One region of the Agromyces atrinae genome, then DNA from elsewhere that is predicted to be linked to it. Evidence: predicted binding sites of a transcription regulator. Region 1 holds the regulator's gene; each other region holds the start of a gene.

Region 1 (9,784 bases):
CGTGTCGATCGTCGGTCGCTTCGCGTGCGACGGCACCGACGACATCCCGGCCGTTCGCGCGCTGCAGGAGCAGCTCACCGTGACGCCCGTGCTGCGCTCGCTCGTTCCGCCGCGCGGCGTCGTGGAGCCGGCCGCCGTCGACGCCGACCTCGCCTTCTGGGAGAAGGCCCGCGCGTTCTCCCTCGCCTATCCGCCCGCGGAACGCGACGTCCAGTACGCCGCGCGCTTCGCCGAACTCGGCCTCACCGACGCGGAGTCACCGTTCGTCGAGGCATCCTCCGACCTCCGCGAGCGCCTCGTCGCCGGAACCGCCGGGGGCGAAGCCCTCATCGCCGCGGCGAGCCGAGCGGGCGCGCCGGGCGAGAGCTGGTCGAGCCTGCCGCACGCGTTCGACTACAACGTCGACTTCTTCGGCGTCGGCACGATCGACTCCCCCGAGTGGACGATCACCGACCCGACCCGGCGATTCCTGACTCGGGCCTTCGCCGCGAAGGTGGGTCTCTGGGGCAACCACGGCTACGAGGCGACCTACGCGCAGACCTTCCTCGACGCCGACGGCGACGCGCTCGACGGCACGAAGGCCTACACGATCCGCTTCGACACCCCTCCGCCCGTCGACGCCTTCTGGTCGATCACGATGTACGACCTGCCCGACTACTACCTCGTCGCGAACCCGATCGGCCGCTACTCGGTCGGCGACCGCACGCCGGGAATCGTTCGCGCGGCCGACGGCTCGATCACACTCACCCTGTCGCACGACGAGCCGACCGACGCCGATGCTCGCGCGAACTGGCTGCCGGCGCCCGCCGCGCCGTTCCGGCCGATGATCCGCCTCTACTCGCCGCGCGAGTCCGTGCTCGACGGAACGTACCGACTGCCGTCGATCGAGAAGGCCTGAACCTGCTCAGACGGCTTCGAGCACCTCGAGCATCGATCCCTGGATGAAGCCGGCCCACTCGTAGGCGCCGAGGAGGGCATCTTCGGGGTCGTCGGCCTGCGAGTTGCCCGACTCGTCGAACTCGAGACGCTCGGCGAGGATGAGGCGGAGGTCGGTGAGGAAGCGCAGCCACACCCACGCGTCGTCGCCGACGAGGTCGATCGTGAGGGGGTCGTCCTGCTCGTCGTCGATCGACGAGGCGTCGCGCACGGCCCGTGCCGCACGTCGCTTCGACTCGACGATGCCCTCGCGTGTGTACCGCGAGAACTCGCGTGACGCCGAGACGTCGTCGCGGTAGGCGTCGGGCAGCAGCCGGTCGAGCGCGGGGTCGCCGTCGGTGATGAGAACCGTGTCGACCTGTTCGGCGAGTGTCGCGAGCATCATCGCCTCGACGGGTTCGACCGTCAGCCGCACCCCACCGTCGTTCTCGGCGACGATCATGAATCGGCCTTCGCGAGCGACGCCTGCAGGCCGTAGCCGTGCATCGCCTCGACGTGGAGCTCCATCTGTTCGCGGTTGCCCGTCGCAACGACGGCGCGCCCCTCGGTGTGCACCTGCATCATGAGGCGCTCGGCCTCGGGCTTCGAGAACCCGAAGTACGTGCGGAAGACGTGGGTGACGTAGGTCATGAGGTTGACCGGGTCGTCCCACACGATCGTGATCCAGGGCGTCGCGAGCGAGGCCGCCTGCGCGGTCTCGACTGATTCGAGCGTCTGGGTCACACCTCAAGCCTCTCACGCCTCTCCGACACGGTCACGGTGAACTTCGTGTTCCGAGCGACTTGCCGGGTAGGACCGACGAGGTCGTTGAGTGCGGCGCGATACCCCATCGGCGTGTTCCACACGGCCCACAGCTGACCGCCGGGAGCGAGCACGCGCCCGGCCTCGGCGAAGAGCTTCGGAGCGATCTCACCGGTCACCGCGGCGCCCACGTGGAAGGGCGGGTTGAGCACGATGAACGACTCGCTCGCGTCGGCAAGGAGAGAGAGCCCGTCGTCGCGCTCGACCGTCATCCGCCCCTCGAGGCCGTTGGCCGCGACGGTCGCGCGAGCCGACACGACGGCGGCGGCCGACTGGTCGCTCGCGACGACGACGAGAGATGGATGCCGCAGGGCGAGCGCCGCACCGATCACTCCCGTACCGCACGCGAAGTCGACCGCCCGGTCGCCCGGGATCGTCGTCGGCAGGTTCTCGAGGAGGAAGCGCGTGCCGATGTCGATCGAATCGCCCGCGAAGACCCCACCGACGGCGCACACCTCGACGGGGCCGAGCGGAGAGTCATGGTGCGCCGTTCGCACACGCTCGTAGGGGTCGAGTTCACGCGGCTCCCGGGCAATGAGCACGCGCGACTTCTGCCGTGCGAGCGAGACGTCGAGTCGACCGAACGAGCGCTCGAGCACCTCGTTCATGGCGATCGTCATGTGCTTGAGGCGACCGCCCGCGATCACGACGACACCGGGTGCCGCGTGCCGCGCGATGAGATCGGCGATGTCGGCGAGCGCGTCGAGCGAGCGCGGCAACCGCACGAGGACGACCTCGGCCCCCGCGACGAGCTCGGGCACGAGGTCGAACGATCGATACCGGTCGTCGAGGTCGGCGGCGTACGCGTTGGCGTCGAGGGCGCCCTCGCCCGAGAGCGCGTCCTGGTGCACGCGGATGCCGGTCGCACCGTCATCCGCCGCCCCCAGCGTCAGCGCGCCGTACGAATCGCCGATGATCGCGAGCGCTCCGTCACCGAGCCCGGCTCGGAACGGCGCCGATTCGTCGAGGATGAGGCGGTCGGCGGCATCGCTCGCGAGGAGGTCGGGCGCCTCGACGTCGGGCCACCGGCGCAGGCTGTCGAAGTCGAGGGGCATGTGTCGATGCTAGGCGGATCGGTCGCCGGGCGTTCACGCCCGCGTCACCCGCCGGCCCTACGGTGACCGGATGCGCGCACTCGTGTGGGGGTTCATCGGGCTGCATGCGGTCTACGCGATCGCTCTGCTTCCGCTCATCCTCGCGGGCGGGGTGGAAGGCGACCTTCCTCTCTACCGCGAGTGGGCGATGCGCGCGCTCGAACACGACGTGTGGATCGGGCTCGACGCCCCGTGGGTGTACCCGCTTCTCGCGCTCTTGCCGATCGTCGTGCCCGCCCTCCTCGGCCCGTACCTCTATCAAGCGGTGTGGCTCGCGATGCTCACGGCAGCGAACGGCGCGGCCCTTTGGGTGCTGACCGAGGGCGGTCGGCGACGGTCCGCGTACCCCGCGGCGTGGTTCTGGCTCGCGACAGTGTTCCTCCTCGCACCGGTCTCACTGCTGCGGCTCGAAGGCGTCACGGGCCCGCTCGTCGTCGCGGCCTTCGCGCTCCTGATGCGGAAGCCCGCCGTCGCGGGAGTGCTGCTCGCGGTCGCCACATGGATCAAGGTGTGGCCCGCGGCCGTCATCGCGGCAGCCCTCGTCGTGCTCGCGCGCGCCCGATCGGTGCTCGCCGCGGGCGCGGCCGTCACGGTCGTCATCCTCGCCGTCGCGGCGTCGCTCGGCGGGCTCCGCCAGATCGCGACGTTCCTCACCATCCAGGGCGACCGAGCACTGCAGGTCGAGGCACCCATCGCGACGCCGTGGCTGTGGATGGCGATCCTCGGGGTTCCCGGTGCGTCGGTCTATCAGAACGAGGCGCTCGCGACGCGTGAGGTCGTCGGTCCGGGCGCGCATCTCGCCGTCGCCGCGTCGACGCCCGCGCTCGTCGTCGCGTTCGTGATCGTCGCCGTGCTGCTCGTGCTCGCCCGGCGCCGTGTCGCCTCGGAGACCGAGCGCGCGCATCTCGTCGCCCTCGGAGCGTTCGCCCTCGTCGGCGCGCTCATCGTCTTCAACAAGGTGGGATCGCCGCAGTACCTCTTGTGGCTCGCGCCGGTCGTCGTCGGCGGGCTGCTCGTCGCGCGGGATCGGTGGATGCGCGTCGCGATCGCTCTCGCGGTGGCCGAGCTGCTCACGACGATCGTGTTCCCGATCCTCTACCTGCCGCTCGTCGACCTCGAGCCGGTCCCCGCCGTCGTGCTGCTCGCGCGGAACGCCATGCTCGTGGCGCTCTTCGCATGGTCGGTGCTCGCGCTCGCCCGGATCGCGTTCGCCCGGGTCGCGGCCGAGGTCAGGCCGCGCGGCGGAGCGCCGCGCGCGACTCGTGCACCGGAGCCGTCACCTCGGGCTCGCTGACCTCGACGGTCGGCGCAGCGAGCTTCATGACGAGGTCGCCCTTGAGGTGCCCGACGGGCAGGAAGCCGAGGCGTCGCGCGAGGGCGATCGAACGGTCGTTCCGCACATCCATGACGGCGCTGACCCAGCGGGCGCCGAGCTGATCGAAGGCGACATCGAGCAGGGCGTTCGCCGCTTCCGTCGCGAGACCCCTGCCCGCGACATCCGGGCTCACGACCCAGCCGATCTCGGCCGAGCGCTCGTCGCTCGCGACATCACGCAGGTGGAGCGAGACGTCGCCGATGAGGCGGCCCTGGTACTCGACCGCGAGGGCGAGGAAGTCGTTGGTCTGCAGCAGACGCGTGTGGCGCGTGCGGTCTCGGAGGTGACGGCGCGACTGAGCCTTGGTGCGCTCGGGCCAGTCGAGGTACTGCGTCACGGCGCGGTCGGACTGCAGGGCGAACCAGGCGGCGGCGTCGGCGCGACGGTGGGGTCGCAGCACGAGGCGGTCGGTCGTGATGACGCGAGCCACGACGGCGCGTTCGATGCGGGGCCCGCGGAGGAACCGCGGTCGGCGGAAGCGGCCGCCGAGCGTCACGGCGGAGCGCAGGGCCGTGCGCAGAGCGTCGCTGATGCTCTCAGAAGACGGAGCCACGATGTGCGATCGTGTTCCGAGTCGTGCCGAAGTCGTGGTCATCGTCGGCTCACCGCGCCTCGTCCCCCGACCGATGCATCAATGAGCGGTACGGCGTGGTTCCCGTTCATGAAGGAGACCATACGCACACCCCACATGTGTGGGATAAGAGAACATGTGAGTCTCTTATGAGAGTGGCTCTGAGCTATACGGAATAGGGGTGTGACCGGGATAATACCCCAGTGGACATTCCCGATCTGGTCGCGGACTCCGGCCGGCGACGGGCGGTCCTCGCCAAACTACCCCGCATTCACCGGCCCGACGGCTCGCCCGTCAAGGTCCTCCTCGTCGACGACGAACCGGCTCTCACGAACCTCGTGAGCCTCGCACTCGGCTACGAGGGCTGGCTCGTCGACACCGCCGCGACCGGCCGTGAGGCGATCGAGCGGTACCGTGCCGACCGCCCCGACGTCGTCGTGCTCGACGTCATGCTGCCCGACACCGACGGCCTGAGCGTGCTGCGCACGCTGCGCCAGTACGACGACGGCACGCCCGTGCTCTTCCTCACCGCCCGCGACTCGGTCGACGACCGCATCATCGGCCTCACGGCCGGCGGCGACGACTACATGACGAAGCCGTTCAACCTCGAAGAGCTCGTCGCCCGCCTCCGCGGCCTCTTGCGACGCCTCGCCAACACCGCGGAGGAGAGCGACGAGAGGCTCGTCGTCGGCGACCTGTGGCTCGACGAGTCGAGCTACGAGGTGCAGCGCGGCGGCGAGGTCATCAACCTCACCTCGACCGAGTTCGAGCTGCTGCGCCACTTCATGCGGAACCCCCGCCGCGTGCTCACGCGCGCTCAGATCCTCGATCGGGTGTGGAACTACGACTTCGCCGGCAAGGCGAGCATCGTCGACCTCTACGTCTCGTACCTGCGGAAGAAGATCGACGCCGACCGGCCCCCGATGATCCACACGGTGCGCGGCGTCGGCTACCTGCTGCGATCGAGCGACGGATGACGGGCACGCGCGCTCCCTGGACGCTGCGCCGTCGCATCGTCGTCGGCACGACGACTCTCGTCGCCGCGGTGCTCGTCGCCGTCGGCGCCATCTCGGTCGTCACCCTCGGCGCGAGCCTGACGAAGGTCGTCGACACGCAACTGACGGGCTCGATGAACGCACTCGACTACTCGGTCGAGAAGTACATGCCCATCGTTCCCGACCCGAACGCGAAGTACCCGAAGAAGGAGCTCGCCGACTTCATCGGGCACGCCCCGAACACGATCATCGCGCTCATGCAGGATTGCGAGATCGTCGACTCCGCGCGCTTCACCGATGGCGGCGCCTCACCGCTCCGCGGCGAGGTCGTCACCCAGCTCGAGACCACCGTGCTCGACTCGGGGCCTGCGATCTCCGGCCGCACCACCGTCGAACTGCCCGACCTCGGCCCGTACCGGGTGCAGACGACGATCAACGAGTCGGGGCAGGTGCTCATCGCCGGTGTCTCGCTCGCGACCGTGCGTCAGGCCGTCTTCGACGAGACCGTGCTCATCTCGATCCTCTCGGTGCTCGCCCTCGCGATCACCGTCGCGGGAGTCATCCTCGTCGTCCGGCTCGCCCTGCGCCCGCTCTCGCGCGTCGCCGTCGTCGCCGCCGACGTCGCGAAGCTGCCGCTCGAGCGCGGCGAGGTCGTCATCACCGACCGCGTCGACCCCGCCGACACCGACCCGCGCACCGAGGTCGGCCAGGTGGGCGAAGCGCTCAACCACCTGCTGCACCACGTCGACCGCGCGCTCGCCGTGCGCGCCGCGAGCGACAAGCGCATGCGCCGCTTCGTCACCGATGCGAGCCACGAGCTGCGCACGCCCCTCGCCTCGATCCAGGGGTACGCCGAGCTGACGCGGCAGGAGGCCGCGCAGCTGCCCGACATGACCGAGCACTCGCTCGCGCGCATCGAGTCGGAGGCGCGCCGCATGAGCTCGCTCGTCGACGACCTGCTGCTGCTCGCGCGCCTCGACGAGGGCCAGGACCTGCACATCGACGACGTCGACCTGTGCGAACTCGTCATCAACGCCGTGAGCGATGCGCGAGCCGCCGACGGCACCCACACGTGGCTCGCCGACGTGCCCGACGACTGCCGCCCGATCGTCGGCGACCGCGAGCGACTGCACCAGCTCGTCGCGAACCTGCTCGCGAACGCGCGCGTGCACACCCCGAGCGGCTCGTCGGTGACCGCCCGGCTCACGCCGGGCCGCGGCACGACGGTGCTCGAGGTCATCGACGACGGGCCCGGGATCGACCCCGAACTCGTGCCCGAACTCTTCGAGCGCTTCGCGCGGGGGGATGCCTCGCGCTCACGCCACTCGGGCAGCACGGGCCTCGGCCTCGCGATCGCCGCCTCGATCGTCGAAGCCCACGAGGGCCGGATCTCGGTCGACTCGCGGCCGGGTCGCACGGTGTTCCGCATCGAGCTGCCGAACGAACTCGCCGCACCGTCATCCGTCGCCGAGCCGCGCGGCGCACCCGTGCCTCCCGTGCAGTCGTCGCAGAAGACGCACTGACGGAACCCAGGCAGCGGTGTTAGCCTCTCTGCCGCATGCGGAACGCACCCTCCACCACACCGCGGCGACGACCGGCTCGCGCCCTCGTCGCCCTCGCCGTGGCTGCCCTCGTCGGCAGCCTCACGGTCGCGCCCGTGCTTCCGCCCCTGTCGACGTACGCGAACGGCGAGGTCGCTGAGGCGCCCACGACCGATCTGCAGTCGATCTCGGTGTCGTCGGAGCTGACCGATCCGACGGTCTCGCGCGACAGCTACGCGGCGTCGACCGGGCCCGAGACGCTCATCGCGGGCGGCACGAACCACGACTGGGCTCGGCTCGTGCTGTTCTTCGGCGACTGGCCGACGACCGACGAGAACGTCAACGTCGTGCTGCGCTGGATGCGGCAGGAGAACGGCCCCGACAACTGGTGGAACCGCAACAACCCGCTCAACAACGGCTACGGATCGGGCGGCGGCAGCGGTCTCGGCAGCTACGACAGCCTCGTCACGGCGGCGAAGTACGCGGCCGACAACCTGAAGGCCCGCTCGTTCTACACCGACATCGTCGCCGGTCTCGAGGCGGGCACGTCGGCGGATGCCACGGCGCGAGCGATCTGGGCCTCGCCGTGGGCGTCGAGCCACTACGGCAACGGCACGCACTGGAGCACGTCGCCCGTGCCCGTCATCGAGGCGCCGGCCGACTCCTGGTGATTGTTCGTAATTCAGGCTGGCGCGCGCGTCGCACCCTTCTCTCGCCACTCAAGAACCCGACACGCCGCACCGCAACCTGAATTGCGAACAGTGTCGGCACGCATCACTCAGGTAGGTGGGGCGGAGTAGTCACTCGCTGTCGAGGGGACGCCAGACGACGACGGCCGTCTCGCGGCGCACGCGCGTGCCCGAGCGGAGCGAGATGACCTCGCCCTCGGAGCCCGCGGCGAAGACGCGGCGGCCCGGGCGGTTGAGCATCTCGTCGGCGAGCGCGCCCTCGAGTTCGCGCACGCGCGCTTCGAGCGTCGTCACGCGGTTCTCGAGCTGCAGTACGCGGCGGATGCCCTCGAGGCTCACGCCCTCGGCCGACAGCACGGCGATCTCGCGCAGCTGCACGACGTCGCGCATCGAATAGCGGCGCGACTTGCCCGCCGTGCGGTCGGGCGAGACGAGGCCGAGGCGGTCGTACTGCCGCAGGGTCTGCGGGTGCATGCCCGCGAGCTCGGCGGCGACGGAGATCACGAAGATCGGGCTCTTCTCGTCCATGGGTCGCCTCAGTCGCGTGCGGCGCGCAGCAGCTCACTGCGCGGGTTCTCGTCGGGCAGCTTCGCGGCGAATGCCTCCAGCGCTTCCTGGGCATCCTTCGAGAGGTGGGCGGGAACGGCGATCTGCACGACGGCGAGGAGGTCGCCCGTGCCCTTCGACGTCGTGACGCCGCGACCCTTGACGCGCAGCACGCGGCCGCTCGGTGTGCCGGGGGCGACACGGAGTTTGACCGGTGCGCCGCCGAGGGTCGGAACCTCGATCGTGGCGCCGAGCGCGGCTTCGGCGAAGGTCACGGGAACGGTGACGCGCAGGTTCAGGCCATCGCGCTCGAAGACGGGGTGCTTCCGCACCGAGACAGTGAGCACGATGTCGCCGGGCTCGCCGCCGTCGGGCGAAGGCTGGCCCTTGCCGCGCAACTTGATCTTCTGCCCGTCGGAGACGCCCGCGGGGATGCGCACCGTGATCGGCTTGCCCTCGGAGGTCTGCAGGGTGATCTGGTCGCCCTGCGTCGCCGTGATGAAGTCGAGGGTCGTCGAGGCGGTCACGTCGCGGCCGCGGGTCGGCCCGCCGTAGCCGCGGAAGCCGCCGGTCGTCTGACCGAAGCGCCCGCCGCCGAAGAGCCCGCCGAGCAGGTCGTCGTAGTCGGCGCCGCCCTGCTGGTAGCTCGTGCGCTGGCCGGCACCGCCGCCACCGAACATGCCGCCGAAGACGTCCTCGAAGCCGCCGGTGCCCTGCCCGCCGCCGGGGGCGGTGAAGCGAGCGCCCGAACCCATCGCGCGGATCTGGTCGTACTCCTTGCGCTGCTCGGGGTCGGAGAGCACCGAGTGGGCCTCGCTGATCTCCTTGAACTTCGCCTCGGACGCCGCATCGCCGGGGTTCGAGTCGGGGTGGTACTTACGGGCGAGCTTGCGGTACGTCTTCTTGAGCTCGGCCTCGGAGACGTCCTTGGAGACGCCGAGGACCTTGTAGAAGTCCTTGTCGAACCAATCCTGGCTGGCCATGGACGCCTCCCTCCTGTGGTGCATCGAAAAGTGAATGGGGATGACGCGGGCCGGACCCTCGAGGATCCGGCCCGCATCGTGCGCGTTACGCGGGTGTCTGGACGACGACCTTCGCCGCGCGCAGCTGGGTCGATCCGAGCGTGTACCCCGTCTCGACGACGTCAGCGACGGTGTCGACCTCGACGTCGGGCGAGGGCTGCTGGAAGATCGCCTCGTGTCGCTGCGGATCGAAGGCTTCGCCCACGGCACCGAA
Region 2 (9,784 bases), 260 kb from region 1:
GGTACTCGCGCACGAACGTGACCGTCTCGCGACCGAACGGGTCCCGGTAGGGATAGTTCTCGATGCGGAACGGCACGTCCTGACCGACATCCGGAACGAGGATGTTGCGCAACCGCCCGAACTGCAGGAACGGCACCGTCCACCACGGCCCGCGCCGCACGCTCGCCATCGTTCCTCTGCCGATGCACGCGTAGCCCGAGTCGAGGCCGACACCGAATCGCTTCTGCATCATCGGGTGCAGGCGCGCGAAGTCGTCGCCGAGGGCCGTCGCGAAGATCGAGGTCACGGTGCCGCCAATCGGTCGAGCGTCGCCGGCGCGTCATCCATCGCCCGGCCCCGCCTCGGGGCGCGTCGGGTGCGCGCGGCGCGGGGTCGATCGGCCCGCCAGAACGCGACGACGGATGACAGCGGCGAGCGTTCCGGTTCGGCCCCGGTCTCGGCCCAGATGCGCAGGCGGTCGAAACTCCACGCCGTCATCCAGCCGATGAGTCGTCGCACGACGAGGGCGTCGGCGAACCGGCCCCACCCTGGGGTGTAGTCGAAGCCGGTGATGAAGCGCGTGCCCGACTCCGTCGGAACGTAGCGCCAGTACCCGCGGCCGTCGCCGAGCGGAGACAGCCGGTCGCGCGTCGTGAACCGCAGCGCCGAGGTGCGGGTGCCGTCGGGGCGGACGCGTTCGCCGAGCGACGTTCCCGTGCCGCGGAGCGTGTGGCCCGGCATCCGCCGTTCGTAGTCGAAGCGGTACCCGCCGCCGTCGAGCTCGCCGCTCGGGGCGATGCGCGAGAAGCGGAGGTCCCACCGGGTGTGCAGGTCAGGGGTCTGCGTGAGCTCCCAGACGCGATCGATGTCGGCGGCGATCTCGATCTCGACATAGATGGCGCGGGTCATCCCTCAAGCTTGCCCCGATTCGGAGCCGCCCGGGTGCCGAACCCTGCGAGTTGCCACGAATGCCCCGTCGCGGGCGCCCCGCACGGTGCGTTCGCGGCAACTCGCGGGGTGGAGAGTCAGGCGAGTGAGACGCTCACCGGCACGGGGTTCGCGAACAGATCGAGGACGGGGCAGTGCTCGTCGACCGCGGCGCGCAACTCGTCGTAGCGTTCGGCCGACTCGGGGCCCGTGAGCGAGACGACGAGTCGCACGCCCGAGAAGCCGGCGCGACCCGACTCGTCGATGCCGAAGAGCTTCGTCACGTTGAGGTCGCCCTGTGCCTCGATCGAGATGTCGTCGACGACGATGCCGAGCGCCTGCGCGTACAGACGGTAGACGACGATCTGGCACGAGATGAGGGCGCCGAGCGCGAACTCCACGGGGCTCGCGGCGACGTCGTCACCGGCGAGGGCGGCGGGCTCGTCGACGATGAAACGGTGCTTGCCCGCACGGATCTCGCTCGCGACGGAGCCAGCGCCCCGACCCGTCACTGTGTAGGTGAGGTCGGCGGTGGAGGGGTTCGCGGCGATGCGTTCACCCCAGGCGGCTCCGGCCTCGGTGAGTCGGCGGGCCCGCTCGTCGGCGGTCGAAGCGGGAATGGTGGGAGCGTCAGTAAGGGTCATGCCGAGCACGCTAGCGCCGCCATGCCGAGATCGCACCGGCCCGCGTCATCCGCCGCAATGCACCGTCGCGGTCGACCCCTACGCGAGGTCGTACGCGACGAGTCCGGGGCGACGGGATGCCGCGGAGGCGACCGCACGCACGAGATCGGGGTAGGTCGGCAGGAAGTCGGCGACGGGCGACGAGCTGTTCATGCCGAGGAGGTAACGGTGACGACGGCCCGACTCCTCGACGACCTCGAGGCGCCGCGCGCTGTTCGTGTACGTCGGGGGCGTGAGGCGGATGCTCCGCACCGAGTCGTACGGGAAGGTGTGCTCGTCGACGATGATCGCCGTCGAGCCGACCGTGATGAGGTTCGGCACCCGGCGGTTGATGCGGCTCTGCGAGATGCCGACGACGACGAGACCGACGATGAGGATGAGCGGCACGGCCGACCCCACGACGATCGCGGTGATCGGGTCGCTCTCGATGAGCGCGAACGCGACGAGCGCCGTGACGACGACGGCGGCGACGAGCACCCAGAGCAGGATGGCGCCGCGCTTCCGCAGCTTCGACGAATCAGGACGGAACTGGGTCGACGTGCTGCTGCCCGCGGCGATCCTCGCCTCATCGGCGTCGGTCGGCGCGGTGTCGGTCTCGATCGGGCGGAGGAGCGCGATGAGGGCCGAGAACGTCGCCGCCGAGTACCCGCCGAGCGGAATCCGCGTCTCGCCGCCCTCGTTCGCCGCGATGAGTGTGCGCGTCGCACCCGAGGGGATGCCGTTGGTCGACTGCCGCACGACGTACGAGCCGAATGTCGTCGATGCGCGCGGCCACGTGTGCACGGCCTTCCCGCCCCGGCGCACCTCGACGAGGTCGTCGGTCACGACGACGCGGAGGTATCCGAACCAGAACGCCTGGGCGGCGAAGAACGCCGTCGTCACGGTGATGAGCGCGATCGCGGTCAGCGGACGTGCGTCACCGCGCAGGCGCACGAGATCGTCGAGCAGCGGGAACACGAGCCAGATGATGAGTGCCGCCGACACGAGCGACCCCACGACGAACACGCCGATCCGCCCCGCGATGCTCGGGCCGAACGTGCGTGGCACGACTCAGTACCCGACGACAGGACCGAACGCGTCGGCGAGGGGCGCGCGGTTCACGCCGCGCAGCTCGTCGATCGATACCGTGAACAGGTCCTGCACCTCGAGCGACTCGCTCGCGGCATCCGTGACGCCGATGCGGGCGACCGTGTAGCCGCGTCCGTCGCAGAGGCCACGGAACTTGACGTCGTCCTCGCGGGGAACCGAGACGATGACGCGCCCCTGCGACTCCGAGAAGAGCGCCGTCGTCGCGTCGATGCCGTCGCGCTCGAGCACCTCGCCGAGGAAGACGCGTGCGCCCACGCCGAAGCGCGAGACGCTCTCGGCGAGGGCGGCCGCGAGGCCGCCGTCGGAGAGGTCGTGCGCCGAGTCGATGAGACCCTCGATGGATGCCGCGTGCAGCAGTTCCGCGAGCTTCTTCTCTCCCGCGAGATCGACCGCCGGCGGGCGACCGCCGAGGTGGTCGTGGACGACGCCGGCCCAGGCCGAACCGTCGAGCTCGAGCGCGGTGGTGCCGAGCAGGTAGATGTTGTGTCCGTCGTCCTGCCAGCCCGAGGGCACGCGGCGGGCGACGTCGTCGATGACACCGAGCACGGCGACGACGGGCGTCGGGTGGATCGGCACGTCGCCGGTCTGGTTGTAGAACGACACGTTGCCGCCCGTGACGGGGATCTCGAGCTCGAGGCACGCGTCGGCGAGACCCTCGACGGCCTGGGCGAACTGCCACATGACCTCGGGGTTCTCGGGGCTGCCGAAGTTCAGGCAGTCGGAGACGGCGGCGGGAACCGCACCGGTCGCGGCGACGTTGCGGTACGCCTCGGCGAGGGCGAGCTGCGCGCCGGCCTTGGGGTCGAGCTGGCAGTAGCGGCCGTTCGCGTCGGTCGCGATCGAGACGCCGAGACCCGACTCCTCGTCGACACGGATCATGCCCGCGTCGTCGGGGTACGAGAGCGCCGTGTTGCCGAGCACGTATTTGTCGTACTGGCTCGTCACCCACGAGGCGTCAGCGAGGTTCGGCGAACCGAGCAGTGCGAGGAACTGCGAACGCAGCTCAGCGGCATCCCGGGGGAGAGCTGAGGCCGAGTCGGCCTGCAGTGCGTCGATCCACGCGGGGTAGGCGACGGGGCGGTCGTAGACCGGGCCGTCGACGGCGACGGTGCGCGGGTCGACGTTCACGATCTCCTGGCCGTGCCAGTCGATGACGAGGCGGCCGGTGTCGGTGACCTCGCCGAGCACGCTCGTCTCGACGTCCCACTTGGCGGTGACGGCGAGGAAGCCCTCGAGCTTGTCGGGGTGCACGATCGCCATCATGCGCTCCTGGCTCTCCGACATCAGGATCTCTTCGGCGGTGAGCGACGGGTCGCGCAGCAGCACGTTGTCGAGCGTGATCTTCATGCCGCCGTCGCCGTTGGAGGCGAGCTCCGACGTCGCGCACGAGATGCCGGCCGCGCCGAGGTCTTGGATGCCCTCGACGAGGTCGCCGCGGTAGAGCTCGAGGCAGCACTCGATGAGCACCTTCTCGGCGAACGGGTCGCCGACCTGGACGGCGGGACGCTTCGTGGGGCCGCCCTCGTCGAACGAGTCGGAGGCCAGGATCGATGCTCCGCCGATGCCGTCGCCACCCGTGCGGGCGCCGAAGAGCACGACCTTGTTGCCGACGCCGCGGGCGTTGGCGAGGTGCAGGTCTTCGTGGCGCAGCACGCCGACCGCGAGGGCGTTGACGAGCGGGTTGGCCTGGTAGACCGAGTCGAACCAGGTCTCGCCGCCGATGTTCGGCAGGCCGAGGCAGTTGCCGTAGAACGAGATGCCCGAGACGACGCCGTGCACGACGCGTGCGGTGTCGGGGTCGTCGATGGCGCCGAAGCGCAGCGCGTCCATGACGGCGACGGGGCGGGCGCCCATCGAGATGATGTCGCGCACGATGCCGCCGACGCCGGTCGCGGCGCCCTGGAAGGGCTCGATGTAGCTCGGGTGGTTGTGCGACTCGATCTTGAAGGTCACGGCCCAGCCCTCGCCGACATCGATGACGCCCGCGTTCTCGCCCATGCCGACCATGAGGTTCTTCTTCATGTCGGGCGAGACCTTCTCGCCGAACTGGCGGAGGTAGCGCTTCGACGACTTGTACGAGCAGTGCTCGCTCCACATCACCGAGTACATGGCGAGCTCGCCCGACGTGGGGCGACGGCCGAGGATCTTCTTGATCTGCTCGTACTCGTCGGGCTTCAACCCGAGGGCGCCGTAGGGCTGCTCCTTCTCGGGTGTCGCCTTCGCGTTCTCGACGGTGTCGGGGACGGGTACGGTCTGCGCTGCGGGAGGGGTGGTCACGAATGCTCCAGAGTGGCGACGAGACGAGTGCTCGAGCGGATGCCTGACCCACCGAGTCTACCGGGGCCGGAGACAGTGGATGCCGCGTGCGACGAGCGCACGCGGCATCCTGCCCTACGGGCCGATCAGACGGTGATCGGCTGCGGCTGATCGGTCGAGATCTCGATCTTGCGCGGCTTGGCCTTCTCGCTGACGGGGATCGTCACGCTCAGGACGCCGTTCGTGTAGTTGGCCGAGATCTTCTCCGTGTCGATGCCCTGGCCGAGGCTCAACTGACGGAGGAACGTTCCGGCCTCGCGCTCGCGCGTGAGCCACTTCACCCCGTCTCCTGCGGCGAGCGTGCGCTCGGCGCGGATCGTGAGGAGCTGGCCGTCGACGTCGATGTCGACCGATCCCGGATCGATGCCGGGAAGGTCGGCCGTCAGCACGTAGTGGTCGCCGTCGCGGTAGAGGTCCATGGCAATGCTGCGCGGGCCTCGGCGACCCTCGACGAGAGCGGAGGCGAGGTCACGGAAGGGGTCGTAGGTGCGGGTCATCGTCGGTGTCCTTTCCTGTCGTTATCTCTGAGTGCGTGTAGTTGAGTCGATGTGACTCAACTATGAAGATATTAGCACTCTCGCCGGAGAGTGCCAATCCATCGCGGGGTGCTGGTGAGGAGTCAGTAGTTGGACGAAACGAACGCCCGGAGGCGCATCTACTGACCCCTCACGAGCCGTCCGCGGCACGGAGGCGCGTAGCCTGTATCGGTGAACACTCCGAGCGCCGCTGAGCGCGTGCACGACCTCATCGAGCTCATCCCCGACTTCCCGTCGCCGGGCATCCTCTTCCGCGACCTGACGCCCGTCTTCGCCGACGGCCCGGCCCTCATGGCGCTCGCTGAAGCGCTCGTCGCTCCCTTCGAGGGGCGCTTCGACTACATCGGCGGCCTCGAGGCCCGCGGCTTCCTCCTCGCGGGCGCGGCCTCCGCCGTCTGCGGCAAGGGCGTGCTCACGGTGCGGAAGGCCGGCAAGCTGCCGCGCAACACGATCGGCGAGAGCTACGCGCTCGAGTACGGCGAGGCGCGCCTCGAGGTGCACGCCGGCCAGCTGCCCGCGGGGTCTCGAGTGCTCATCGTCGACGACCTGCTCGCGACGGGCGGCACGGCGGGTGCTGCGGCGCGGCTCGTCGAACGAGCCGGGTGGCACGTCACCGGCATGGCGTTCGCGCTCGAACTCAACGACCTCCCCGGCCGCCAGGTGCTCTCCGACTACGAGGTCTTCAGCCTGCTGAACGCGTAGCCGGGCCGCCCCGTCGTCAGGCCTTGCCGCCGGGCGGGCCGATGACGAGCAGCGCCGAGAACACGACCACGACGCCGACCGCGACGATCGCACCGACGATGACCGGGTGCCGCAGCACGAAGCGCAGCGTCACGTTGACGAACGATCCGTCGCGCGGGTGATCGGTCGCCTCGCGGCGCCATCCGCCGGCGAGACGCCCGGTGCGGTCGGCCCAGATGTCGAACGGGATCGTCGCATACGGGATGACGGCCGAGAACAGACCGACGATGATCGTGCCGATCCTCCAGCGCTGGTTGACGCCCACGAAGACGACCGAGACGGCGTAGACGAGGAACACGAATCCGTGGATCCCGCCGCCGATCGCGACACCCCAGTCGCCGACCTCGGCGATGTACTTGAGGAACATGCCCGTGAGGAGCAGGGTCCACGTGATCGCCTCCGCGATCGCGACAGTACGGAAGAAGATCTGGGGCGTCATGGGGCTCCGGCGGGGTCTCAGGCGTGAGCCTCCAGGCTAACCGTGCGACTGCTGACGAAGCCCTGGGAGTCCGGGGCGGCCGAGGCCCCTACGTGTTCGACCCGCTGCCGTCATCCGTCGTGCCGGTGCCGGTGCCGCCGGTGCCGCCGCGAACGCCGTCGTCGGGGCTGTCGCGGGTGCAGCCGTCGGCCCCGCGGGGAGCGGCGTCGTGGCGTGCTCGGATGTCGTGGTCATCGTTCCTCCTTCGAGGCGTCCGCCTCACGGAACGATGGTCGACGCGCACCCTCTGCGCGACCTATGAACGACCCCTGCGCACCCTCGGTGCGACCCGGAGGTTCGCTGCGCCTACGCCTCGACGAGCGAGCTGCGGATGACGCTCGAGAAGAACCCGAGGCCGTCGACGCCCGAACGCATGGCGACGTCGGTGTCGGGGCCGAAGCCCGGCTCGACCGCGTGCTCGGGGTGCGGCATGAGGCCCACGACGTTTCCGCGCGCGTTCGTCACGCCCGCGATGTCGCGGAGCGACCCGTTCGGGTTCACGCCGACGTAGCGGAAGGCGACGAGGCCCTCGCCCTCGAGTCGATCGAGCGTCTCGGCGGACGCGATGAATCCGCCCTCGCCGTTCTTCAGCGGGATCGTGATCTCCTGGCCGTCGTCGAACGCATTGGTCCAGTCGGTCGACGTGTTCTCGACGCGCAGCACCTGATCGCGGCAGACGAACGAGCCGTGGTCGTTGCGCACGAGGCCACCCTCGACAAGGTGCGCTTCGGCGAGCATCTGGAACCCGTTGCAGATTCCGAGCACGGGAAGGCCCTTGTTCGCGGCATCCACGACCTCGGTCATGATCGGCGACAGGCTCGCGATCGCGCCCGCGCGGAGGTAGTCGCCGTAGCTGAACCCTCCGGGCAGCACGAGGGCGTCGACGCCTTCGAGGTCGTGCGAGCCGTGCCACAGGGCGACGGGCTCGGCGCCGGCGAGACGAACGGCGCGCTGGGCGTCGCGATCGTCGAGCGAGCCCGGGAAGGTGATGACGCCGATGCGCATCAGTGGGTCTCGCCTGCGGCGGTCTCGTAGTGGATGCCCACGACGTCTTCGATGACGGAGTTCGACAGCACCTCGTCGGCGAGCTTCTCGACCTCGGCGCGCACGGCGTCGTCGATCGGTCCGTCGACCGTGAGTTCGAAGCGCTTGCCGATACGCACGCCGCTGATGGCAGTGTGGCCGGTGCGCGCGAGGGCGCCGGCGACGGCCTTCCCCTGCGGGTCGAGCAGTTCGGCCTTGGGCATGACGTCGACCGTGATCGTGGGCACCGAGTTTCTCCGTCCGGTACGGGGCAAGGGGATGACGCCGATTCTACCGGTCACGGGAGCCCGCGCGGTTCGCGCGGGTGCGGCGCCGCCCCGACCGCCTTGCATCCCAGGTATTCCCGGCGTAATATTCCGACCGGAATAACCACACCCTCCCCGTCACGTCGTGAAAGCCGCATGCCCCCTCGTACCATCGCCCCCCTCGCCGTCGCAGCCCTCGCGCTCCTCGCCGAGCGCGCGATGCACCCCTACGAGATGTACCAACTGTTGATCAAGCGCCACGAGGACAAGGTCGTGAAGCTCAGCGCCGGCACGCTCTACCGCGCCATCGAGCGCCTCGATGCCGACGGTCTCATCGTCGCCGAGGGCACCGAGCGCGAGGGCAACCGTCCCGAACGCACGCTCTACGCGATCACCGCCGCGGGTCACGATGCGCTCCGGGCGAGGATCGCCGCGATGCTCGGCGAGCACGTCAACGAGTTCCCGCAGTTCTCCCTCGCGATCGGCGAGGCCCACAATCTGCCGCGCGCCGAGGTCATCGATCTCCTCACCGCGCGACTCCGTTCGCTCGACGAGGTCGTGTCGTACATCGACGCGCACCTTCCGGGCCCCCTCGAGGAGTCCGGCGTCGAACGACGCTGGATCCTCAACGTCGACTACACGCGCACCATGCTCCTCGCCGAAGCGGCGTGGGTCAGGACGACGCGTGACCAGATCTCCTCGGGCGACATCCCGTGGCGTACCGACGGCGACCTGCTCGCCGGAAGAGAGAAGTAACGATGGAGAACGTCACCCGCCCCTGGCCCGCCCTCTGGGCGCTCGTCATCGGCTTCTTCATGATCCTCGTCGACTCGACGATCGTGTCGATCGCGAACCCCGCGATCCTGCGCGACCTCGACACCGACATCACGGCCGTCATCTGGGTGACAAGTGCGTACCTGCTCGCCTACGCCGTGCCGCTGCTCATCACGGGCCGTCTCGGCGACCGTTTCGGCCCGAAGCGCGTGTACCTCGTCGGCCTCGTCATCTTCACGCTCGCGTCGCTGTGGTGCGGCTTCGCCGGTGACATCGGCATGCTCATCGCGGCTCGCGCCGTGCAGGGCCTCGGCGCCGCGCTCATGACGCCGCAGACGATGTCGGTCATCACGCGCATCTTCCCGCCCGACAAGCGCGGCGCGGCGATGGGTCTCTGGGGTGCCGTCGCGGGTGTCGCGACGCTCGTCGGCCCGATCCTCGGCGGACTGCTCGTCGACTCGCTCGGGTGGGAGTGGATCTTCTTCGTGAACGTGCCCGTCGGCATCGTCGCGTTCATCCTCGCGGTGCGTCTCGTGCCGAACCTCACGACGCACGCGCACCGCTTCGACTGGCTCGGCGTCGTGCTGAGCGCCGTCGGCCTCTTCCTCGTGATCTTCGGGATCCAGGAGGGCGAGACGTTCGAATGGGGCACGATCGTCGGCCCGATCTCGGTGTGGGGCCTCATCATCACGGGTCTCGTCGTGCTCGTCGGCTTCGTCGTGTGGCAGCGCTTCAACCGCGCCGAGCCGCTCCTGCCGCTCGGCCTCTTCCGTGACCGTAACTTCGCCCTCTCGAACGCCGCGATCACGGTGCTCGGCCTCGCGATCGTCGCCATGCCGCTCCCGCTCGCGTTCTACTACCAGGTCGGCCGTGGCCTCGAGCCGACCCAGGCGGCCCTCATGCTCGCGCCGATGGCGGTCGTCACCGGTATCGCCTCGCCGCTCGTCGGCAAGCTCGCCGACCGCGTCAACC
Region 3 (9,784 bases), 940 kb from region 1:
TGACGATCTTCTTCCGACGCGACGGCGGTGATGAGGTGCTCGTTCGCAAGGTGCTGAGCGAGGCGCTCACCACCGCGCGCTGGGACCCGGCCGGAACCGGTCCGATGCTTCCTCCCTTCACGAAGGCCAAGCGTCAGGCGGAGTACCTGGCCGCGCTGCCTGATGCGCTCCGTCCGTTCTTCCCCGAGGTCTACGACGTCGTCGAACGCGAGATCACCCTGCCCGATCAGGCCCGCGGCGAGCGGGTCTGCCGCGAGGTCATCTACGAGATGAGCTACGTCGCGGGCGACGAGGTCGGTCAGTACGTGCGGGAGCACACGCCGCCCGCCGCGATCATCGCGCGCCTGTACGAGGAGATCATCGGCTTCGTGCACCGCAACGTGCACTCCGAACGCCGCACGCCGTCACCGGGCGCGACGATCGAGGAGCAGTACTTCCGGAAGATCGAAGACCGCCTCGACCTCTGTCGCCAGACCGCGCCCCGCACGTTCGGGCCTGCTCTGCTCGACTCGGAGCGGATCGTCATCAACGGGCGCCCGTACCGCAACTACCGCGCGCTGCTGTCGGAGTTCCGAGCGAACCCCGCCTATGCGAGCGTGCTCGAGTCGCGGTTCCACTCGCTCGTCATCGGCGACACGAACACGGAGAACATCAAGATCGGCGACAGCGCTCCCCTCCTCCGCGCTCAGGAGCTGATGCAGGCGGGGGCGAGCGACGACCGCGTCGCCCGAGCGCTCTCGGACATCACCGCCGAGTCGATCCGCCTGAAGTTCCTCGACCCGCGCGCGATCGGTTATCGGAGCGATGGCGCCGACACCCGCGACGATCCGATGTACGACAACAAGCCGTGGCACAACTCGATCGGGCACTACGACGAGATGCACAACGAGCTGTTCGATCTGGATGTCTCGTCCGCGGCCGACGGCACACCCTCGATCTCGATCGCGTTCCACGACGACAACCCGTACCAGCGTGCGTACCGGGTGAGCGATGCCGTCGAGCACGGGCGACCGATCGACCGCGATCACCCCCGCGGGATCGAGGACCACTTCGCAGACGTCATGTCGACCGTGTACGTGCGGGCCGGCGAGTCATCCGATCACGATGCGGACGACCCGCACTGGATCACGCGGTTCGTCTTCACGATGGGCACGCACTTCACCGCGATGCCGCCGTTTCACTTCAGCTCGGAGATCGAGGGCACTCTCGTCGACTCGCCCGACGTGCAGCGACGACCGATCGCGATCTACTGCGAGGGCATCAAGTGGCTCAACTGGGCACTCGAGATGCTCGAGGGCACCCGCACCGAGTTCCTCGGGGTGGATGTCCGTTCGGAGGTGTTCGCACGATGACGCGACTCATCTCACCGCCAATCTCCGGGCTCGCCGACCTGTCGGTCGAAGCGCGCGTGCTCGCGACGCCCTGGAGCCGCATCGTGCGCGGCATCGGTCTCGGTCAGCACCCGGTCGGGTACGACAGCGTCGCGGCGGCGCAGATCCGGCGGTCGTTCGACGTGCTCGGCGCGCGGCTCGATGATGCGAGCCCGTACTCGACGTTCTCGCGCGCCGTGGCGGAGCTCGCTCTCGACGTGACCGACCCCGCGCAGTCGCTCACCCGGGCGCAGGTCGCGGTTCGCGTCGAGCGGGCGAGGGTCGCGCTCGGAGCCATCGCGAACCCGTACTCGCGGGTGACGGCGGGCTGCATCCTGCTCAGCGCGGTGGCGAAACTCGGCGTCGATGCGTCGCTCGTCATCGACGCGCCCGGTGCACGCGATCTGCCCGCCGAGATCCTCGCCGCGGTCGACCTCATCCAGCCCGATGGCATCCAGGACGAGAATCACGGGCGGCACGGGGACTACGAGCGCGTCGCCGCCTGGACGGCCGTCTTCCTCGCCTTCGGCCAGGCCGACATCGGACACCGGCTCGTCACCCCCGGCCGGGATCGCGTGGCCGAGGCCGTGGCATCCCTCCCCCGCATCCCTGCGCCGTTCTTCCGCGGGAGGGGCGGGGCGACGCTCGTCTCCGCGATCGCCCTCCTGAGGCGGGGCGATGCCCTACGTAGCGGCGAAACGGATGCCGTGGGTGGCGTGTTCGCCGCGCTGGATGACGCCGATCGCATCGGCATCCACCCGGCGTTCCCGAGCCCCATGAGTGCACAGTTCGTCGCGATCTACCCGCTGCTCACGATGCTCAACGCGGTCGCCGTGGCGGGCGGAGGTCGGGTGCCGCGGGATCGGATCGCCGAGGCCTCCCGACTGATGGCCGAGCTTGAGCCCGTCGAGCGCACGCACATGGCGCTCTACTACGTGGTGGCACTGCACAACCTCGGCCGGCTGGACGACGACGTGCCCGATCTGGATGCCTTCGTCGAACCGCTCGTCGCGCAGTGGCGAACGATCGACCCGGGGCGCGACTACTTCCTGTATGGCATCTCGTATCCGTACCTCGCACAGTTGGCGTACTTCACGGGACGCGCCGACCTCATCACCGAGCAGATGCTCGACCGGATGGTGGGCGCCTTCCCGTCGCTCGAACTCACAGCGGAGGGGCGCGCCAATCGCCCGTATCCGTTCGCGTATGCGCTCAACATCGCGGCCGAACTCGGGGCCGGCGAGTTGTTCTCCTCGCCGCACCCCGCGTACGGCGGGCGCGCGCCGTACGACTGGGTCGTCGATCACCTCTCCCCCGGCGGTCGGATGGAGTCAGCGCGCCTCTACATGCTCGACCACGCCCTCGTGGGGTGGGCGTTGCGGATGCGAGCACCCGACAGCGTGGAACCGGGGGTGCTGGGGCGGTTCTCGTTCGCGGGTGGGTCGGAGCCGGGCCGTTCGGCGCGGGACGGCGTCACTGGCGGACGGCCCGAATTCTCCCGGGAGGACGGCGAACCATCGCCCGCCTCGGTGTAATCTATGAATCGATATATTCCGATTGATCGAGCCACCACGAAGGACACCCATGCCCCCGCGCGTCACCGTCGACGAAGCACCGGCCGGACTCACCGACGACACCCTTGAGGTCTTCAAGGCGCTTTCGAATCCCGTGCGGTTGCAGATCCTGCAGTGGCTGCGCGAGCCTCGGGCGCACTTCGACGCCGAGCGGGCCATCGCCGATCCCGATGAAGTCGGCGTGTGCGTGAGCCACATCACCGAGAAGGCAGGACTCGCGCAGTCCACCGTCTCGTCGTACATGAGCGTCCTCGAGAGGGCGCAGCTCGTGACGTCGACACGCATCGGCAAGTGGACGCACTACCGCCGCAACGAAGAGCGAATCGCGGCCGTCGTCGACAGCCTCGGTCAGAGCCTGTAGGAATCGGGGCGACTGGGGGCGGTTGCGCTGGGCGGCTGGGTTGGCAGCTCAGATCACCTCACCGCGTCGCCCGCTCTACTGTCGATCTTTTCCACCCTTGCCAGCAGCGCCATCTCTTCCGCCCCAACCCGCTCGTACTTCGGTGCGATTCTTCGTATACATCTTCTAATTAGACGCTCTAATCTTGCGATCCAATAGAACATATCTCCATTATCTGGTACACTGAAAGTACGTCGTGCCTGTCGTATCTGTTCTGAAATCAGAGGATGGCACACGCATGAGCACCACACCCGAGGCGGTCGACCCGCTGCTCGACGCGTGCGGTTCGGTCGCCGATGCGTGGGCCGGCGCGCTCATCGGCGGCGTGCGAGTGAACTCTGACCCGTGGGGCTCGTCGGAGTGGGATGCCTCTGACGACGTGATGTCGATGAGCGCGGCGGGTCTACTCCGGGTGCAGCGGTCCCTGTCCCACCTCTCTCGACAGCTCGACGCGCTGCAGGTTCGCGTCGCGCACGGCATCGCAGAGCGCTCCACCGGCGACGACGACGATCTGGCCCGCTCCGAGGGGTATTCGTCGGCTACGCGACTCATCGCGGCAACCCTCGGCACCGGGTTCGGGGCCGCCTCTCGCATCGTGTCCGTCGGAGTCGCGACCGCGCCGCGGCAGTCCTTCACCGGCGAACGGCTACCCGCTCGCCATCCGATCCTTGCTGCCGCATTGGCAGGCGGGCGGATGACTCTCGCGGTCGCCGCGCTCATCAGCACCTTCCTCGACCGCATCGCGCTCCGCGCCAGCACCGACGAACTCAACGACGCCGAAGGCTTCCTCGTCGAACGCGCCCGTCATGTCGGGCCCGACGGCATCACACGCCTGATCAAGCGTCTCGAGGCGCACCTCGACCCCGACGGGGTGGAGCCGCGCGAAGACGCGCTCCGCGCTGCCCGCAGCCTCACCATTCGCGAAGACCGCAACGGACTCATCCGCCTCACGGGCACCTTCGACCCCGAGAACGGCGCGCCCATCCAGACAGCCATCAACGCTCTCGTCGGAGCAGCCCTGCACGAGAGTCGCGGTGAACCCCGGCCATCGACAGGCCCTGAGGGCGGCAGCGTTCCCACCCCTCTCGGTACTGGCGACGACGGCGACACCGATCCCACGACTCGCGAGACACGCTCCCTCGGTCAGATCAGGGCCGATGCGTTGACGGCGATCGCACTGCTCTCGCTCGCGTCTACTGATGCACCACCCGCTCTGCGCGCCGCGACGGTCGTCGCACGTATCGACTACGCCGACCTCATCGACTCGCTCGACTCGCTCGCACCGGAGGCCGATTCGTCGACACCGATCGACAAGCGCGGCTCGGGGTACGCCACCATCGACGGCATCTCCACCCCGGTGTCCGCTGCGACGGCACGACGGATGGCTGCGTCGCACGGAGTCATCCCGCTCGTCCTCGGGGGCGACAGCGAAGTGCTCGACCTCGGACGAGATCGCCGCCTCTTCACCCCTGCGCAACGCATCGCACTCACCGAGCGCGACGGCGGATGCGCGTGGCCCGACTGCGGAATGCCGCCCTCGCACACCCAAGCGCACCACATCAGATGGTGGACTCGCGACAACGGCCCGACCGACCTCAGCAACGGCATCATGCTGTGCTCGTTCCATCACCATCGCGTCCATGCGGATGGTTGGAAGATTCACATCGACGGCAACCAGACCTGGTTCACACCCCCGGTCCACCTTGATCCATCACGCACTCCACGGCGCGGAGGTTCAGGCCTCACGCGCGCGCCCTCCACCCGCCGCCGTCCCGCAGTACCAGGCAACCCCGCAGCACCAGGCAACCCCGCAGTACGAGGCAACCCCGCAGCACCAGACAATGCCGCAGCACAACCACCGCCAGTCCACGCCACGGTCTCAGCCGCAGCCCGAGCGCCAGCACGCGCCGATGCTCGCAGGCGCGCCCGCAATGACCGTGCCCACGTGATGGCGACGACATGATGGCGACGACGTGACGGCAACGGAAAGACGAAAAGATGGAGATGACGGAGCAGAGACGACGAAAGGGTGCCGTCGCGGCGACCGAGTCGCCGGCGACGAGCACCCTCTCGCGGGAGCGAAACGCCTACGCGGCGAGTGCCCCGAACTGCGCACCGCTCGCGAACCGGCCAGCGCGCGCGACACGAACCGAGATCGCTCCCTCGTGCGCGTCGACGGTGACCGCCTGACCGTCTCCGAGCTCACCGCTCACGACGAGTTCGGCGATGCGGTCATCCACCTCGCGCTGGATCACGCGACGCAGGGGCCGGGCGCCGTATTCGGGCTCGTATCCGATCTCCGCGATGAGGTCGACCGCGGCATCCGTCACCGAGAAGTCGATCTCTCGAGCGGCGAGCCGCGCCGACGTCGCACCGAGCAGCAGGCGCACGATCGACGAGAGCTGTGCCGTGTCGAGCTTCCTGAACAGCACGATCTCATCGATACGGTTCAGGAACTCCGGTCGCATCGCCTCGCGGAGCTTGCCCATGACGCGATCGCGCAGGTCCTTCTCCGACGCGAAACCTCCGGCGGCGGCATCCGCCTGCGCGACGAATCCGAGTGCACCCGAACGCGAAGCGAGGAATTCCGAACCGAGGTTCGACGTCATGACGATGACGGCGTTCCTGAAGTCGACGACGCGACCCTGGCCGTCGGTGAGGCGACCGTCGTCGAGCACCTGCAGCAGCAGGTTGAACACATCGGGGTGCGCCTTCTCGATCTCATCGAACAGCACGATCGAGTACGGGTTGCGCCGCACGCGCTCGGTGAGCTGTCCGGCCTCGTCGTATCCGACGTATCCGGGAGGGGCACCGACGAGACGCGACACGGTGTGCCGTTCGCCGAACTCGCTCATGTCGAAGCGGATCACGGCCGACTCGTCAGCGAAGAGCGACTCGGCGAGAGCCTTCGCGAGCTCGGTCTTGCCGACACCCGTCGGGCCGAGGAAGAGGAAGCTCCCGACCGGTCGACGCGCGTCGCCCATGCCGGTGCGGTTGCGACGCACGGCCTTCGCGACAGCGGCGACCGCGTCATCCTGCCCCACGACGCGGGCGTGCAGTTCGGCCTCGAGGTGTCCGAGACGTTCGCGCTCACCCTCGGTGAGACGGCTGACGGGGATGCCGGTGGCACGCGCGATCACCGCAGCGATCTGCGCCTCGTCGATGACGGCCTCCGGCGACGACGCCGCAGCGCGACCCGTGGCACTGGCCTCGTCGAGCTTCGCCTGCACTCCGGCGATCTCGTCGCGCAGCCGCGACGCCTCCTCGTAGTGCTCGGCCGAGACGGCCGCATTCTTGGCGCCCTCGAGCGAGGCGAGCTGCTCGATGAGCCCGCTCACGTCGACCTGACGCCCGAGGCGCAGGCGCAGTCGTGCCCCCGCCTGGTCGATGAGATCGATGGCCTTGTCGGGCAGCACGCGGTCGCCGAGGTACCGGGCCGAGAGTTCGACCGATGCACGAAGCGCCTCGTCGGTGTAGGTCACACCATGGTGCTCCTCGTATGCAGGACGCAGTCCGTGAAGGATCAGCACGGCGTCCTCGATCGACGGTTCGCCCACGCGCACGGGCTGGAAGCGACGCTCGAGCGCCGGGTCCTTCTCGATGCGGCGGTACTCCGCGAGCGTGGTCGCGCCGAGCAGGTGCAGCTCGCCTCGCGCGAGACGCGGCTTCAAGATGTTGCCGGCGTCCATTCCGCCATCGCCCGCTCCACCGGCACCGACGACGGTGTGCACCTCGTCGATGAAGACGATGAGTTCGTCACGGTGCGCCGAGATCTCGTCCATCAGCTTCGTGAGTCGCTCCTCGAAGTCGCCGCGGTAACGCGTGCCGGCGAGCATCGCGGGCAGGTCGAGCGAGACGACGCGCTTGTCGCGCAGTTGCTCGGGAACCTCGCCGTCGACGATCGCCGAAGCGAGCCCCTCGACGATCGCGGTCTTACCGACTCCCGCCTCGCCGACGAGCACGGGGTTGTTCTTCGTGCGTCGCGAGAGGATCTCGATGGCCTGCTCGATCTCGTCGGTGCGCCCGATGACGGGGTCGAGAGATCCGAGCGCGGCGAGCGCCGTGAGGTCGGTGCCGAACTGGTCGAGCATCGGGGTGTCCGAGGGCGCGGCGGCCTCACCGTCATCCGTCGCCGTGAAGTTCTGCTCGTCGCCGACGCCGTCGCGAAGTCCCTGAGTGAGTGCCTCAGCCGTGACGCCGGCGCGCGCGAGCACCTGGCCCGCGGGGGCATCCTGACCGAGCACGAGCGCGAAGAAGAGGTGCTCGGGGTCGATGTACGTCGATCCCGACGAGCGCGCCACCTGGTACGCGTGGAAGAGCGCACGGCTCGCCGACGGGGTGATCGTCGCGGCCCGAGCGCGGGGGTCGCCGGCCTCGAAGCCCTCGGATGCCGCGGGCAGACGCGACTCGGCGGCCGTGACGATGCGCTCGGGATCGACATCGATTCGTGCGATGGCCTGCGCCACCGTCTCGTCCTCGACGATCACGCGCACGATGTGCAGCGCATCGAGTTCGGTCTGACCGCGCTCGAGCGCGAAGCGCCCGGCCTGCTGCAGGATGCTCTGCGTCCGCGCGGTGAGGAAGCGGCTCAGGTCGATGGATCGTGCCGCACGAGCACGCTCGCCGTCGAGGTAGCGCGCAAGGAAGTCGTCGAACGAGTTGCCGTCGTCGGGGCGGGAATCAGCGTTCTCGGGGGTGAAGTTCTCGGGCACGAAACCTCCTGGGTTGAAACTTGAGTGCCTTACGCTCAACTTCAACGCGAGCGGGGCGAGGGTATTCCCGGCGTGCGTCGATTTCTTCCCGAGAGGTTGCTGTCATCTGCCGACATCCAGGAATTCATGCGCGCGAGCACCGTTGTCCCGAACATGACAACACTCGGAATCATCGGAGCAGGACACATCGGATCGAACGTCGCGCGGGCCGCGATCGCGGCGGGATATGACGTCGTCATCTCGAACTCGCGCGGACCGGAGACGCTCGGCGACCTCATCGGCGAACTGGGCGGGAAGGCGCGAGCCGCGACCGCCGAGGAAGCCGCAGCGGCGGGCGACGTCGTCCTCGTCGCCGTGCCCCTCAAGAACTACCGCGACGTTCCCGTCGCTCCCCTCGCCGGAAAGATCGTCGTCGACGCGAACAACTACTACTTCGAGCGCGACGGTCACATCGACGCCCTCGACCGCGGCGAGACGACGACATCGTCGCTCCTGCAGGCGCACCTGCCCGAGTCGAAGGTCGTCAAGGGCTTCAACCACATCGTCGCCGCGACGATCCCGACCGACGGCACTCCCGCGGGAACGCCCGACCGCCGCGCCCTCGCCACGGCGAGCGACCACGCCGATGCGATCGAGTTCATCACCCGCTTCTACGACGAGCTCGGCTTCGACACCGTCAACATCGGTGCCCTCGAGGACTCGTGGCGCGTCGAGCGCGACCGCCCGGCCTACGTCGTGCGCCAGAACCGCGACGAGCTCGTCGCGAACCTCGCGAAGGCGAACCGCCTGCCGTAGTCGCGGTGCTCGGCGTCGCTCAGCGGCCGCCGAGGAATCGCGCGGCGACGGTGTCGTCGAGCGCCGCCTCGATTCGGGCGCGGTGCTCGGCGGCGACCGCCGACAGATCGGCGAGCGGATGCCACGCGAGATCGGTCATCTCGCCATCGGCCGGGTACGGGTCACCCTCGACCCATGCGCAGCGGAACGTCAGATCGAGGTAGTCGGCCTGGTCGCCGTTGGCGTAGGTGATCCGCGGCACGGTGCTGACCGAGGCGAGGCGCTCGACGCGAATCACGACGCCGGCCTCTTCGAGAGCCTCGCGACGCGCCGCGTCCGCCGGCTCTTCGCCGGGATCGACGATGCCCGTGATGGGCGTCAGCGCACCATTGTCGGAACGGCGGCCGAGCAGCACGTCGTCGCCCCGCAGGATGACGGCGGTGACGCCGACGAGCGAGAGCGGAACGGTTCCCACGTGCCGACGGAGTTCGAGGATGAAGTCAGGGGTGGCCATGCCGCCACCCTAGCGAGACGCGCCTGATGAGACGACGGAAGCGCGCCCCGGGAATGCTCCCGGGGCGCGCTTCGACGTTGGTGCTGCGTGTGCGTCAGTCCACTCGGCGGCGCAGGACGAGGAATCCGCCGGCGACGAGGAGCATCAGCCCTCCCGCGAACAGCGTCGCCGCACCGGCGGCATCGATTCCGGTCTCGGCGAGCGATTCGCGCGGTGCGTCACCCTGCGTAGGTGCCGGCGCCGGTGCAGGCGCGGGCTCCGGTGCCGGTTCGGGCGCAGGTTCGGGCGCGGGCTCCGGCTCCGGCTGGGGCTCGGGCTCCGGCTCGGGCTCGGGCTCGGGCTCGGGCTCGGGAACGACCGGCTCGGCGACCACGGTGAGCTGGATGCTCACCGATCGCGTCGCAGAGACGAGGCTGAGCGTGCGCTGCCCCGGGGCGGCG

Evidence for each region. Region 1 encodes HspR, which represses chaperone genes until heat shock. Its sites were predicted from a motif close to AAGTTGAGTCNNNNNGACTCAACTT; they were not measured.
Region 2: BJ972_RS13760 (Hsp20/alpha crystallin family protein) is a predicted target of HspR. The motif match lies at 5,530-5,554, and genes of this name have one in related genera.
Region 3: BJ972_RS08395 (ATP-dependent Clp protease ATP-binding subunit) is a predicted target of HspR. The motif match lies at 8,074-8,098, and genes of this name have one in related genera.

Annotation. Positions count from the first base shown of each region.
Region 1 covers NZ_JACCBI010000001.1:2,693,761-2,703,544, reverse strand. Annotated here, with positions in the region: gene BJ972_RS12685 (DUF1254 domain-containing protein) at 1-898, shown strand, start outside; gene BJ972_RS12680 (DUF2017 family protein) at 905-1,378, opposite strand; gene clpS (ATP-dependent Clp protease adapter ClpS) at 1,375-1,659, opposite strand; gene BJ972_RS12670 (class I SAM-dependent methyltransferase) at 1,656-2,792, opposite strand; gene BJ972_RS12665 (glycosyltransferase 87 family protein) at 2,863-4,125, shown strand; gene BJ972_RS12660 (GNAT family N-acetyltransferase) at 4,061-4,759, opposite strand; gene BJ972_RS12655 (response regulator transcription factor) at 4,987-5,754, shown strand; gene BJ972_RS12650 (sensor histidine kinase) at 5,751-7,295, shown strand; gene BJ972_RS12645 (hypothetical protein) at 7,331-7,984, shown strand; gene BJ972_RS12640 (heat shock protein transcriptional repressor HspR) at 8,114-8,530, opposite strand; gene BJ972_RS12635 (DnaJ C-terminal domain-containing protein) at 8,539-9,531, opposite strand; gene BJ972_RS12630 (nucleotide exchange factor GrpE) at 9,617-9,784, opposite strand, start outside.
Region 2 covers NZ_JACCBI010000001.1:2,953,906-2,963,689, forward strand. Annotated here, with positions in the region: gene BJ972_RS13735 (DUF4166 domain-containing protein) at 1-286, opposite strand, end outside; gene BJ972_RS13740 (SRPBCC family protein) at 283-888, opposite strand; gene BJ972_RS13745 (OsmC family protein) at 1,005-1,550, opposite strand; gene BJ972_RS13750 (hypothetical protein) at 1,629-2,636, opposite strand; gene purL (phosphoribosylformylglycinamidine synthase subunit PurL) at 2,640-4,955, opposite strand; gene BJ972_RS13760 (Hsp20/alpha crystallin family protein) at 5,081-5,491, opposite strand; gene BJ972_RS13765 (adenine phosphoribosyltransferase) at 5,702-6,232, shown strand; gene BJ972_RS13770 (DUF3817 domain-containing protein) at 6,249-6,710, opposite strand; gene BJ972_RS13775 (hypothetical protein) at 6,799-6,972, opposite strand; gene purQ (phosphoribosylformylglycinamidine synthase subunit PurQ) at 7,056-7,754, opposite strand; gene purS (phosphoribosylformylglycinamidine synthase subunit PurS) at 7,754-8,020, opposite strand; gene BJ972_RS13790 (PadR family transcriptional regulator) at 8,195-8,794, shown strand; gene BJ972_RS13795 (DHA2 family efflux MFS transporter permease subunit) at 8,797-9,784, shown strand, end outside.
Region 3 covers NZ_JACCBI010000001.1:1,755,637-1,765,420, forward strand. Annotated here, with positions in the region: gene BJ972_RS08375 (ACP S-malonyltransferase) at 1-1,352, shown strand, start outside; gene BJ972_RS08380 (hypothetical protein) at 1,349-2,905, shown strand; gene BJ972_RS08385 (ArsR/SmtB family transcription factor) at 2,955-3,305, shown strand; gene BJ972_RS08390 (HNH endonuclease signature motif containing protein) at 3,583-5,307, shown strand; gene BJ972_RS08395 (ATP-dependent Clp protease ATP-binding subunit) at 5,432-8,056, opposite strand; gene BJ972_RS08400 (NADPH-dependent F420 reductase) at 8,210-8,851, shown strand; gene BJ972_RS08405 (NUDIX hydrolase) at 8,871-9,344, opposite strand; gene BJ972_RS08410 (LPXTG cell wall anchor domain-containing protein) at 9,439-9,784, opposite strand, start outside.